One region of the Nesterenkonia sp. DZ6 genome, then DNA from elsewhere that is predicted to be linked to it. Evidence: riboswitches for the same ligand, from Rfam matches in the RefSeq annotation. Region 1 holds a riboswitch; each other region holds the start of a gene.
The links. A riboswitch is a leader RNA that binds a small molecule or an ion and turns the genes downstream of it on or off. The one in region 1 is predicted to bind S-adenosylmethionine.
Positions count from the first base shown of each region.

Region 2: linked by a shared signal. The riboswitch ahead of LTH93_RS05375 (acyl-CoA dehydrogenase family protein) and the one ahead of LTH93_RS03130 (NtaA/DmoA family FMN-dependent monooxygenase) in region 1 are both predicted to bind S-adenosylmethionine.
Region 3: linked by a shared signal. The riboswitch ahead of LTH93_RS05350 (methionine ABC transporter ATP-binding protein) and the one ahead of LTH93_RS03130 (NtaA/DmoA family FMN-dependent monooxygenase) in region 1 are both predicted to bind S-adenosylmethionine.

Region 1 covers NZ_JAJOYW010000001.1:693,986-697,236, reverse strand. Annotated here, with positions in the region: gene LTH93_RS03145 (helicase-related protein) at 1-380, shown strand, start outside; gene LTH93_RS03140 (hypothetical protein) at 373-939, shown strand; gene LTH93_RS03135 (DUF6994 family protein) at 986-1,702, shown strand; SAM riboswitch class IV at 1,775-1,891, shown strand; gene LTH93_RS03130 (NtaA/DmoA family FMN-dependent monooxygenase) at 1,958-3,251, shown strand, end outside.
Region 2 covers NZ_JAJOYW010000001.1:1,199,893-1,203,143, reverse strand. Annotated here, with positions in the region: gene acs (acetate--CoA ligase) at 1-990, opposite strand, end outside; gene LTH93_RS05380 (flavin reductase family protein) at 1,135-1,665, opposite strand; SAM riboswitch class I at 1,674-1,760, opposite strand; SAM riboswitch class I at 2,023-2,109, shown strand; gene LTH93_RS05375 (acyl-CoA dehydrogenase family protein) at 2,115-3,251, shown strand, end outside.
Region 3 covers NZ_JAJOYW010000001.1:1,192,717-1,195,967, forward strand. Annotated here, with positions in the region: gene LTH93_RS05340 (MetQ/NlpA family ABC transporter substrate-binding protein) at 1-192, opposite strand, end outside; gene LTH93_RS05345 (methionine ABC transporter permease) at 400-1,068, opposite strand; gene LTH93_RS05350 (methionine ABC transporter ATP-binding protein) at 1,068-1,982, opposite strand; SAM riboswitch class I at 1,990-2,089, opposite strand; SAM riboswitch class I at 2,211-2,323, shown strand; gene LTH93_RS05355 (ABC transporter ATP-binding protein) at 2,333-3,220, shown strand.

The DNA of each region.
Region 1 (3,251 bases):
GGGAGTATGCAGACCCTTGGCAAGGGGCGTTCGATGCCGCCGTGAGGCAGTCCCGTCAGCAGGGGGTCTCCGAGCTGGTGCCGTACTGGCTGCACACCAGGTTCGGAGGTGCGACGATCGAGCGGTACATCCCAGTGATCCCCTACAGCCGCGAGGTCGGTCACCAGCGTCGGCTCACCAGGACGGTCGGGGTGTACCGCCTGGCGTTCGGACAGCCCCGTCAGGACGACTTCATCAGCGTGGTCGCGGACCGGTATGAAGAGCTTGCCTGGATGAAGGTGGACCTGAGCCCCCCAGGGACGCTGAACGGTGGGATCAAAGGCCTTGGCCGGCAAGCGTCCGCGCCGGACTCAACCGAGAGGGAAAGTGTTCATGACTGAACTGGGAGAGACGGCAGAACGAGCCTCTGAAATGCAAGCTATCGATGCCTTCGACCTTTCGGCTCTCAGCGTGAAGGATCTGCTCCAGCTGGAGTCTGGGATCGTGAGAGAACTGCGTCATCGCGACCTGGTTCGGACCATCAACAAGCCTCTGGGAGATATCGCGGAGCAGGTTGTCTGGCTCGCGCGGGGCGGAGTGTTGGAACCCAACTCGACGAAATCGCATGACATCACCACGTCCGGAGGTCAACGAATCCAGGTCAAGGCGATGACCGTTCGCAAGAGCGGTCGCTCAGCAAAGTTCAGTCCCTTCCGGAGTCTTGACTTCGACACAGCCGTCTTCTTGGTCTTCGAGAACGTGCTGTTTGACCTGGTCGAAGCCTATGAAGTTACGGCGAACGATATTCACGAGCACGTCCGTCTTGTTCCGCACATCAACGGGAGGCAGCCGACACTTCGAAAAGTCGAAGGACTTGGGTGGGATATTTCGCTGGAGATGGGGGCTGCCTATGAGCGCCTCAATCACGGACTCCCTGTGCCAGTAGAGAGCGCAGACTGAGTACGTGATTCCGAGTATTGGTCGGCCTTCTGGGACGCTGATAGACGTGACGTTCGACTTCCGTTCGGACACCCCGCCCGGGCGCGACCCCGACAGTCACAGCCCGACGCTTCGGACCTGCCACCGCTTGCTCTGGAGCAAGCCGCTTCCCGGCGGCGGCATGTTCAGCCTGAGCGAGACCAGGCGGAACTGTTATCTGCATCACAGGTCGGAGCTTGGCGAGTTCTTCCTTTCGAGTGACCGGATCGCGCAGGGGCTCGCGGGGTGGGGTGGGCGGCTTCAGGCTTTCGCTGCCAATTTCTCGGAGGCTGAGAACGAGGACTACAGGGCGCTGGCGAACTCGGTGACCGGGGTCATCGTGTGGCCTGGCAATCAGATCGGCCGAAAGCAGACCATCAACGCGGCCCGTGGTTTGAACAGCAGGATCGCTGACCGAATCGACCTGACTCTCGAGGCCGTCCGGCGTCACTACGCGGGGGAGCGGAGTCCACTTTCGGAGACGCTCGGCCGTTACGCTGACTTCTTCGATCTGTTTGAGAGTTTCCAGGGCTACGTCGAGTTCTTCCATCTGCAGGACCTCGTCGCAACCGATACCTCACAAGTGCGTTTCTTCGTACCGTTCGACGACTTCCACAGCTCCGGGGTGCCGGTGACCGTCGAGTCCTACGCGGACTTCAGACGGCACCACACTGACTTCCTCATGGCGCGGCGCCAGCGCATCGCAACCTGGCAGAAAGGCCACCTCGTCACGGCTCCGACGTAGTATTTCAATATATGTCTATATTTATGATCAAGTCTTGCGCTTGAAATGAGTACGATCTACGCTGAACCTCAGAATCACGAGTTCCGGACGACAGCCCTGGCTGTCCGGACAGCAACCCTCTCACCGTAGTGGGGTGCTCCAGGTGATGATTCGGCCCGGAGTCAACACCGTCCCGGGCAAGTACGGTGCCCACGCATCCGCCCCCAATACGGGAAGCTGCGCGGCGCCATGGTCCGAAAGTGACGTGGAAACCTCATGCCTCACAACACCTCCGCACGCACCCCGCTGCATTTCAATGCCTTCGTGATGAACACGAGCAGCCACATCCACCACGGCCAGTGGCGCCGCGAGGATGCGCAGCAGACCGAGTTCACCGACGTGAACACCTGGATCGATCTGGCCAAGATCCTGGAGGATGCGAAGTTCGACGCGATGTTCTTCGCCGATGTCTCGGGCCACTACGGGGATTCTGACGCGGACTATTCGGTCTATCTCAATGAGGGGCTGCAGATCCCGTCCAACGATCCGACCGTGCTGCTCGGCGCCCTCGCCGTGGTCACTGAGAACATCGGCCTGGCCACCACCTCCAACGTCTTCCAGTCGCACCCGTTCCAGTTCGCCCGGCAGATCTCCACACTGGACCACATCTCCAAGGGTCGGATCGCCTGGAACATCGTCACCGGGATGCAGGACAACGGGTCACGCAACTACGGCCTGCCAGGACTCACGGAACACTCCGAGCGGTACCGCTGGGCCGACGAGTACGTCGATGTGACCTACAAGCTCTGGGAAGGCTCCTGGGACGAAGGTGCCGTCATCAAGGACCGCGCCGGTTCCCGCTACTCCGACCCGACCAAGGTGCACAAGATCTACCATCAGGGTGAACGGTATGCTGTGGAGGGCCCGCACCTGCCCGCACCCTCCCCCCAGCGCACCCCGCTCCTGTTCCAGGCCGGATCCTCCGTCTCCGGGCGGGACTTCGCCGCCCGCAACGCGGAAGCGGTCTTCCTTGCCGCCCCGAACCCAGCGGTCGCCAAGCTGCAGATCGAGGACACCCGCGCTCGCGCCGCGGACGCAGGACGTGCACCAGAGGACATCAAGTTCTTCCAGGGGCTGAGCTTCATCATCGGTGACACGGAAGAAGAAGCGCAGCGGAAGCTGAAGGAAGTCGAAGAGTTCGTGTCCCTGGACGGATACCTCGCGCACGCGGCGCTGGTGGACCCTGACGGACGCGTCTACCCTCCCGAGACCCCGCTGAAGGACGTTCAGACCAACACCCGGCGCGGGTTCACCGAGTGGGCGTCGAAGACGATCACCGATCGCGAGCCGCTGGTGGCCGACATCGCCTGGCGCTCCAACCGCAACAACCGGATCGTGGGCACCCCTGAGCAGATCGCTGATCAGCTTCAGCTGTGGCAGACCGCCGGAGTGGACGGGGTCAACGTCGTCAACTGGGTGATCCCCGGCTCCTTCCAGGAGTTCGCCGACAAGGTGCTGCCGGTCCTGCGCGACCGTGGACTGGCCCAGAGCGAATACGCCCCCGGCACGC
Region 2 (3,251 bases), 510 kb from region 1:
AGTGTTCGGCGTGCCCTCGAAGATCACCTGGGTGGCGCCGGCGGCCAGCGGGCCGTAGATCTCATAGGTGTGCGCGGTGACCCAGGCCAGGTCGGCGGTGCACCAGTGGACGTCCTGGGTGCGCCGCTCCGGGTCAGGGTGGGCGAAGAGCCGCAGGTAGGTGTACAGGGCCCCGGTGAGGTAGCCGCCGGTGGTGTGGACGAGTCCCTTGGGCTTGCCGGTGGTCCCGGAGGTGTACATGATGAACAGCTCGGTCTCGGCGTCGAAGAACTCCGGGGTGTGCTCGGGGGAGGCGGTCTCGACCACCTCGTGCCACCAGAGGTCCCGCTCCGGCGTCCATTCCACGGGGGAGTCTGTGCGGTTGATCACCAGGACGTGTTCGAGGTTGCCGCCGTGCTCGGCGGTGGCCTCGACGACGGCGGCATCAGCGTTGGCCTTCACCGGCACGGCCCTGCCGCGGCGGAACTGACCATCGGTGGTGACCAGCAGCTTCGCCCCGGTGTCCTCGACACGGAACTTCAGCGCCTCGGCGGAGAATCCGCCGAAGACCAGCGAGTGCACCGCGCCGACCCGGGCGCAGGCCAGCGTGATCACGATGGTCTCCACCAGCACCGGAAGGTAGATCACCACGCGGTCCCCGCGGGTGATGCCCATGCTGGTCAGCGCGTTCGCCGCCTGGTTGACCCGACGGCCCAGCTCGGCGTAGCTGACGTCCTCGCGGTCTCCGGGCTCGCCTTCGAAGTGCAGCGCGATCTTCTCCCCGCGTCCCGCGGCGACGTGGCGGTCCACGCAGTTCACCGCGGCGTTGAGCGTCCCGCCCTCATACCAGCCGATCTTCGGACCGCGCTGGGTGACCGGGTTCGGCGGGGTCCAGGAGTGGGTGGTCTCCCACGGGGTCGACCAGTCCAACAGGGTGGCGGCCGCGGACCAGAATGCCATGCGCTGGTCCTCGTCCTGCGGGTCCGTCCAGGCGTGCACGTCGGCGCTCAACGGATCCGAGGGCACGATCGCGGAGCGCTGGTCCTTGCACGAGGGTGTTGTTTCGGGGGTGTCGCGGTGCGTCGGGTCTTCGGGAGTGGCCGCGGCTGCGGGCACGGTGGATCGAGGGTGGATGCTCAACAAGGGTCCTTCGGGTCAGCTCAGGGTGGTCAGGGTCTTGAACTCGTGCTGGTGGAAGACCAGCCCAGGAGCGCCCTCGGTGAAGCCCAGGTCCAGGATCTCCAGCACGATGATGTCGTGGTCCCCGGCGCGGACCCGGTCGTAGATCCGGGTGCGCAGCCACATCGGGACCCCATCGAGCAGCAGCGCCGAGCCGTGGAGCTGGTAGTCCACCCCGGTGAATCGGTTGGCGCGGTCCTTGGACGCGATCTGCCTGCACAGCCCGTTCTGATCGCGGCCGAGCACCGAGATGCCCAGTTCGCCGCCGCTGCGCTCAAGCTTCGGCCAGGTGGAGGAATCGTGCTGCACCGCCAGGGTGACCAGGGGCGGCTCCAGCGAGACGCCCACCGTGAAGGTGGACGCGATGATCGCCTCAGGTGTCCCATCGACCTCCGCGCCGACGGCGACGACGCCCTGCGGAAACTGTGCCAGGGCGTGGCGCAGCGCAAAGGAGTCCACACGGGACGCGGCGGTGGGGTTCTCAAGGGTGCGAGCAGGAACAGACATGCAGATCAACTCCATCGGTCCTGGCGTTAGCACCCGGCGAATCCGGGTTGCTGCGGCGTCTCTGAGCCAGATCTCTCAGCCGCTCGGGATGGTGACACCTCAACGCTACGCGTCGTCTCGCCGACCAGCAAGAATCGTTCGCACTGTGAGACGCCATATGACATTCGGCGCTGGTGTCACCACCGAACGTGTCCTTGATCTGCTGGATGAACACACCTGGTCACAACGGAGGTCAGGGTGGACGACGTTCATGGATATGGTTCGCCCGGCTCGGCGCTGGTCCGTCAGTCGGAGTCTGGCTTCCGCCGTCGTCCGAACTTGACGGATGAGCCCCTGCATCCTCTATATTGAGCCTCATCACCATCCAGAGCGACCGAGGGATCTGGCCCGAAGACGTCGCAGCAACCCGGGCATGCCGGGTGCTACCGCCAGAATCGATGGAGGAAAGAATGAACATTAAGCTGCCTGTGCCCCAGAATCTGCGCGACGCCATTGAGCGTGTCGGCCTCTCCGCGCTCGACCGAGAGCGCAGCCGTGAGCTCGCCCGCGATGAGGTCACGGACCTCGTGGCAGGTGGCATCGGACGGCTTCGCGTGCCGGAGCCGGCTGGTGGATACGGCTTGGACTGGGTGCAGACCACCGAGGTCCTCCTGGAGCTCGCCGCCCAGGACAGCAACATCCCGCAGGTGCTGCGCGGCCACTTCGCGGTCCAGGAGGATCTGCTGTGGCGCTGCGACGCCCGACCTGACTCCGCCCCTGACTCCGCGCCTGACGCCCGGCCCGATGCCCAGCCCGATGCCCGGCGCGTCGTGCAGCGCTGGCTCGCCAGGTTGGCCGCAGGGGAGCTGGTCGGCAACGCCTGGACCGAACCGGGCAAGGGCGGCTTCCACCAGTCCGGCACCATGGTCAGCGAGACCGACGACGGGCCCAGGGTCACAGGGGTGAAGTACTACACCACCGGTGCGATCTTCGCGGACTGGCTCGACGTCACCGCCCGGGACGCCGCGGGCAATGAGCTCGCCGTGCTGGTGCGCCGGGACCAGCCCGGAGTGCAGATCGACGACGACTGGGACGGCTTTGGACAGCGCACCACCGGCTCCGGCACCGCGCGGCTGACCGACGCCGTGGTGGAGGAGTCGGAGCTGCGCGGACTGACCGATCGCTTCCCGTACCAGACTGCGCTCTACCAGCACTTCCTGCTGATCGTGCTCGCCGGCGTCGTCGAGGCCGCGGCACGGGACGCCGCAACGCTGCTGCATGAGCGCTCGAGGACCTTCTCCCACGCCAACACCCGCACCCCACGCACCGATCCGCAGCTGCTCCAGGCCGTCGGAGAGGTGGATGCCGTGGCGGCGCTGGCGCGTGCGCAGGTCCTCGCCACCGCCGCGAGCCTCGATGCCGCCTTCGCCGCGCGAAGCGCCACGGAACAAGCCCAGATCGAGGCGGCCAACGCGGTGGAGCTTGCCACCGGACGCGCCCAGGTGGCGCTGCATCGGCCCGTGCTGGAGGCGGTCACCCGGATCTTCGACGTCCTCGGCGCCTCCGGGGTGAGCCAGTCCCGGAGTCTCGACCGGCACTGGCGCAAC
Region 3 (3,251 bases), 500 kb from region 1:
GGTGATGTCCAGCTCGTAGCCCTGCTCCGCGAGCAGCTCGGCGGCGATCTCGGCGGGCTCTTGGAAGGGCGCGGATTCGGTGACCACGATGCTGATGGTGGAATCATCCTCCACCAGCCCGCAGCCGGTCAGGCTCAGGGCTGCGGCGGAGAGGACTGCGCCGGTGAGGATCGCGGGGCGTAGAGCGTTCATGGGTTTGGGCTGCTTTCTCTGGCTGGGCGACATGCGCCCAGAGGGTGTGCGGGAATGACCAGGGCGCGACGTCGGACGCCAGCCCTGGCAGCGGAGTGAGGTGATGCGGGGCGGTGTTGCCGTTCCGCGGATGCGCGGGTCAGGCGAAGATCCTGCTCAGACGGTGATCTCGGTCAGGCGAGGATCTCGGTCATGCGGTGATCGCGGTCAGGCGGTGATGCGCCGGTCCGAGGCGCGGGCGAGCCGGGTGCCGGCGAACTGCACCAGGGTCACCAGCAGCACCATCAGCACGATGGCGGCGATCATGGTGGGGGTCTCATAGCGGTAGTAGCCGTAGCGGATCGCCAGGTCACCGATGCCCCCGCCGCCGACCAGCCCTGACATCGCCGAATAGGAGATGAAGCTGACCGTGGTGATGGTGATGGAGCCGATCAGTCCGGGCTTGGCGTCGACGAGCAGCACGTTGCGGATGATCTGCCCGCGCGTGGCGCCCATCGCCCGGGACGCCTCCACCGCACCGGAGCCCAGCTGGGTGATGTTCTGCTCCACCAGACGGGCGAAGTAGGGGATGGCGTTGATCGTCAGCGGGACGATCACCGCGGCGGTGCCCACCGAGGTGCCGACCACGAACCGGGTGAACGGGATGATGGCGATGAGCAGGATCAGGAACGGGAAGGACCGGATCATGTTCACCACCCCGGAGACGATCGCATGAGACCGTGGCCGCGGCGCCAGTCCGTCGGGAGCGTGGACGAAGAGCCAGATCCCCAGCGGGGTGCCCAGCAGGACCGCCACCGGGATGGCGACCCCGATCATCGCGAAGGTCTCCAGCATGGCCTGGTTGATCTCGGGAAGCCGCTCGATGACGAGGTCCATCAGCGCACACCCCCTGCCGAGCCGGCCAGGGCGGCGTGCTCTGACCGGCGCGTCTGACCCTGATCCTGAGACTCCGCGTGCTGCGGGGAGCGTCGCGTGGACTGACCCGACTTCTGCTCGCCGGACTCCGACCCATGCGCGGCCGGGCCGCTGCGGTCCAGCCGTATCCCATCGCTGAGCAGGTACTTTCCGATCGAGGTCCGCGGATTGAACCCTTCTCGGCGGAGCTCGCTCGCCGGGAACTCCTCGACGACCCGCCCATCCTCCATCACCGCGACGTTGTCGGCGAGAGCCTTGATGACTTCCATCTCGTGGGTCACGATCACCACGGTGATGCCGAATTCACGGTTCACATCCGCGAGGTACTGCAGCACGGTGGCAGTGGTGAAGGGGTCCAGCGCAGAGGTCGGCTCATCGCAGAGCAGCACCTCAGGCTTGGTCGCCAGTGCCCGAGCGATCGCCACGCGCTGCTTCTGACCACCCGAGAGCTGAGCCGGATACACGGAGGCCTTGTCGGTGATGTCCACGATCTCCAGCGCCTCGGCCGCCCGCCGCAGACGTTCACGGCGGTCCTTGACCCCGGCGAACTTCAGCGACAGCTCGACGTTCTGGGCGACGCTGAGGTTGTTGACCAGGTTGAATCCCTGGAAGATCATGCCGATCTGGTGCCGGGCCCGGCGCAGCGCCGCATCGTCCAAGCCGGTCAGCTCGGTGCCGGCGACGCTGACCTGGCCCGAGGTGGGGCGCTCGAGCAGATTGATGTTGCGCAGCAGCGTGGACTTGCCGGCGCCGGAGAACCCGATGATGCCTTGGATGCTGCCGCGCGGCACCTCGAGGCTGACGTCATCGACCGCGGTCAGCGGCTCGTGGCCGCGGGCGGCAAAGGTCGTCGAGACATGGGACAGGGAAATCAAGGGGCATACTCCATCGGTCCTGGCGTTAGCACCCGGCGGAGGCCGTGAAGCCCTCCGGGTTGCTGCGACGTCTTCGAGCCAGATCTCTCGGTCGCTCTGGATGGTTGAGTGCCTTCACTGTAATGGTGAACGTGGGCAGAAAGTCAAGTCGCGATATGTGTTGCGTTTTGTCTCATTTGCTGAACGCGACATTGATCGGATTCCCCGCCTGGGCGTAGTCTGATCCGCGTACCATCCCGAGCGGCCGAGAGATCTGGCTCGTCGACGCCGCAGCAACCCAGGGAGGGGCACCTTTGCAAGGGTGTCTTTTCGCCGGGTGCTACCGCCAGGATCGATGGGAGTATCCTCTGATGATTTCGCCTGCCTCCACCCTGACCGACTACACCGCAACAACCGCTGCCGGCCCTGCCGTGCCCTCAGACGCCACCTCCGTGGCTGCCGCCAAGCCTGACGGCCGGCAGCAGTACACGTCACTCGATGTCCAGCTCTCCGGCGTCGGCCGCGCCTTCGGATCGCGCACCGTGCTGCGCGACGTCAGCCTGCAGATCGCTCCCGGTGAGGTGCTCGCGATCCTGGGTTCCTCCGGCTGCGGCAAGTCCACGCTGCTGCGCGCCGTCGGTGGTCTCGACACCGGCAGCACCGGCGAGATCCTGATCAACGGTTCCCCGGTGCAGCGCTACGACGAGCGCACCGCGGTCGGATTCCAGGAGCCGCGACTGCTGCCCTGGCGCTCGATCCACAAGAACGTCAGCCTGGGGCTGCCGCGCAGCCTGTCCAAGGCCGAGGGGCGTGAACGCGTGGACGAGCTCCTGGAGCTGGTCGGTCTGCACGACCGCGCGTCGCTGCGACCCCGGGAGATCTCCGGAGGCATGGCGCAGCGCGCGTCGCTGGCCCGGGCACTGGCTCGCCGCCCCGGCGTGCTGCTGCTCGACGAGCCCTTCGGCGCCCTGGACGCGCTCACCCGGCTGAAGATGCAGGACCTGCTGCTGGATCTGCATGCGCAGACCGGCACCACGGTGCTGCTCGTCACCCACGACGTGGATGAGGCGCTGCAGCTGGCAGACCGCGTGCTGCTCCTCGGGCAGGACCCGGCGGACCCCGATCCCGCCGAAGGTGCCACGATCGCCCGACTGCTGAGCGTGCCCGGGCGACGTCCGCGAGATCGCGCCTCCGCGGAGCTTGCCGCTCTGCGCGGGGAGCTCTTCTCCGGCCTCGGCGTCGACTCGCACAGCCACTGACTCGTCCCGGCAGCTGATCGGGCCGACTCCG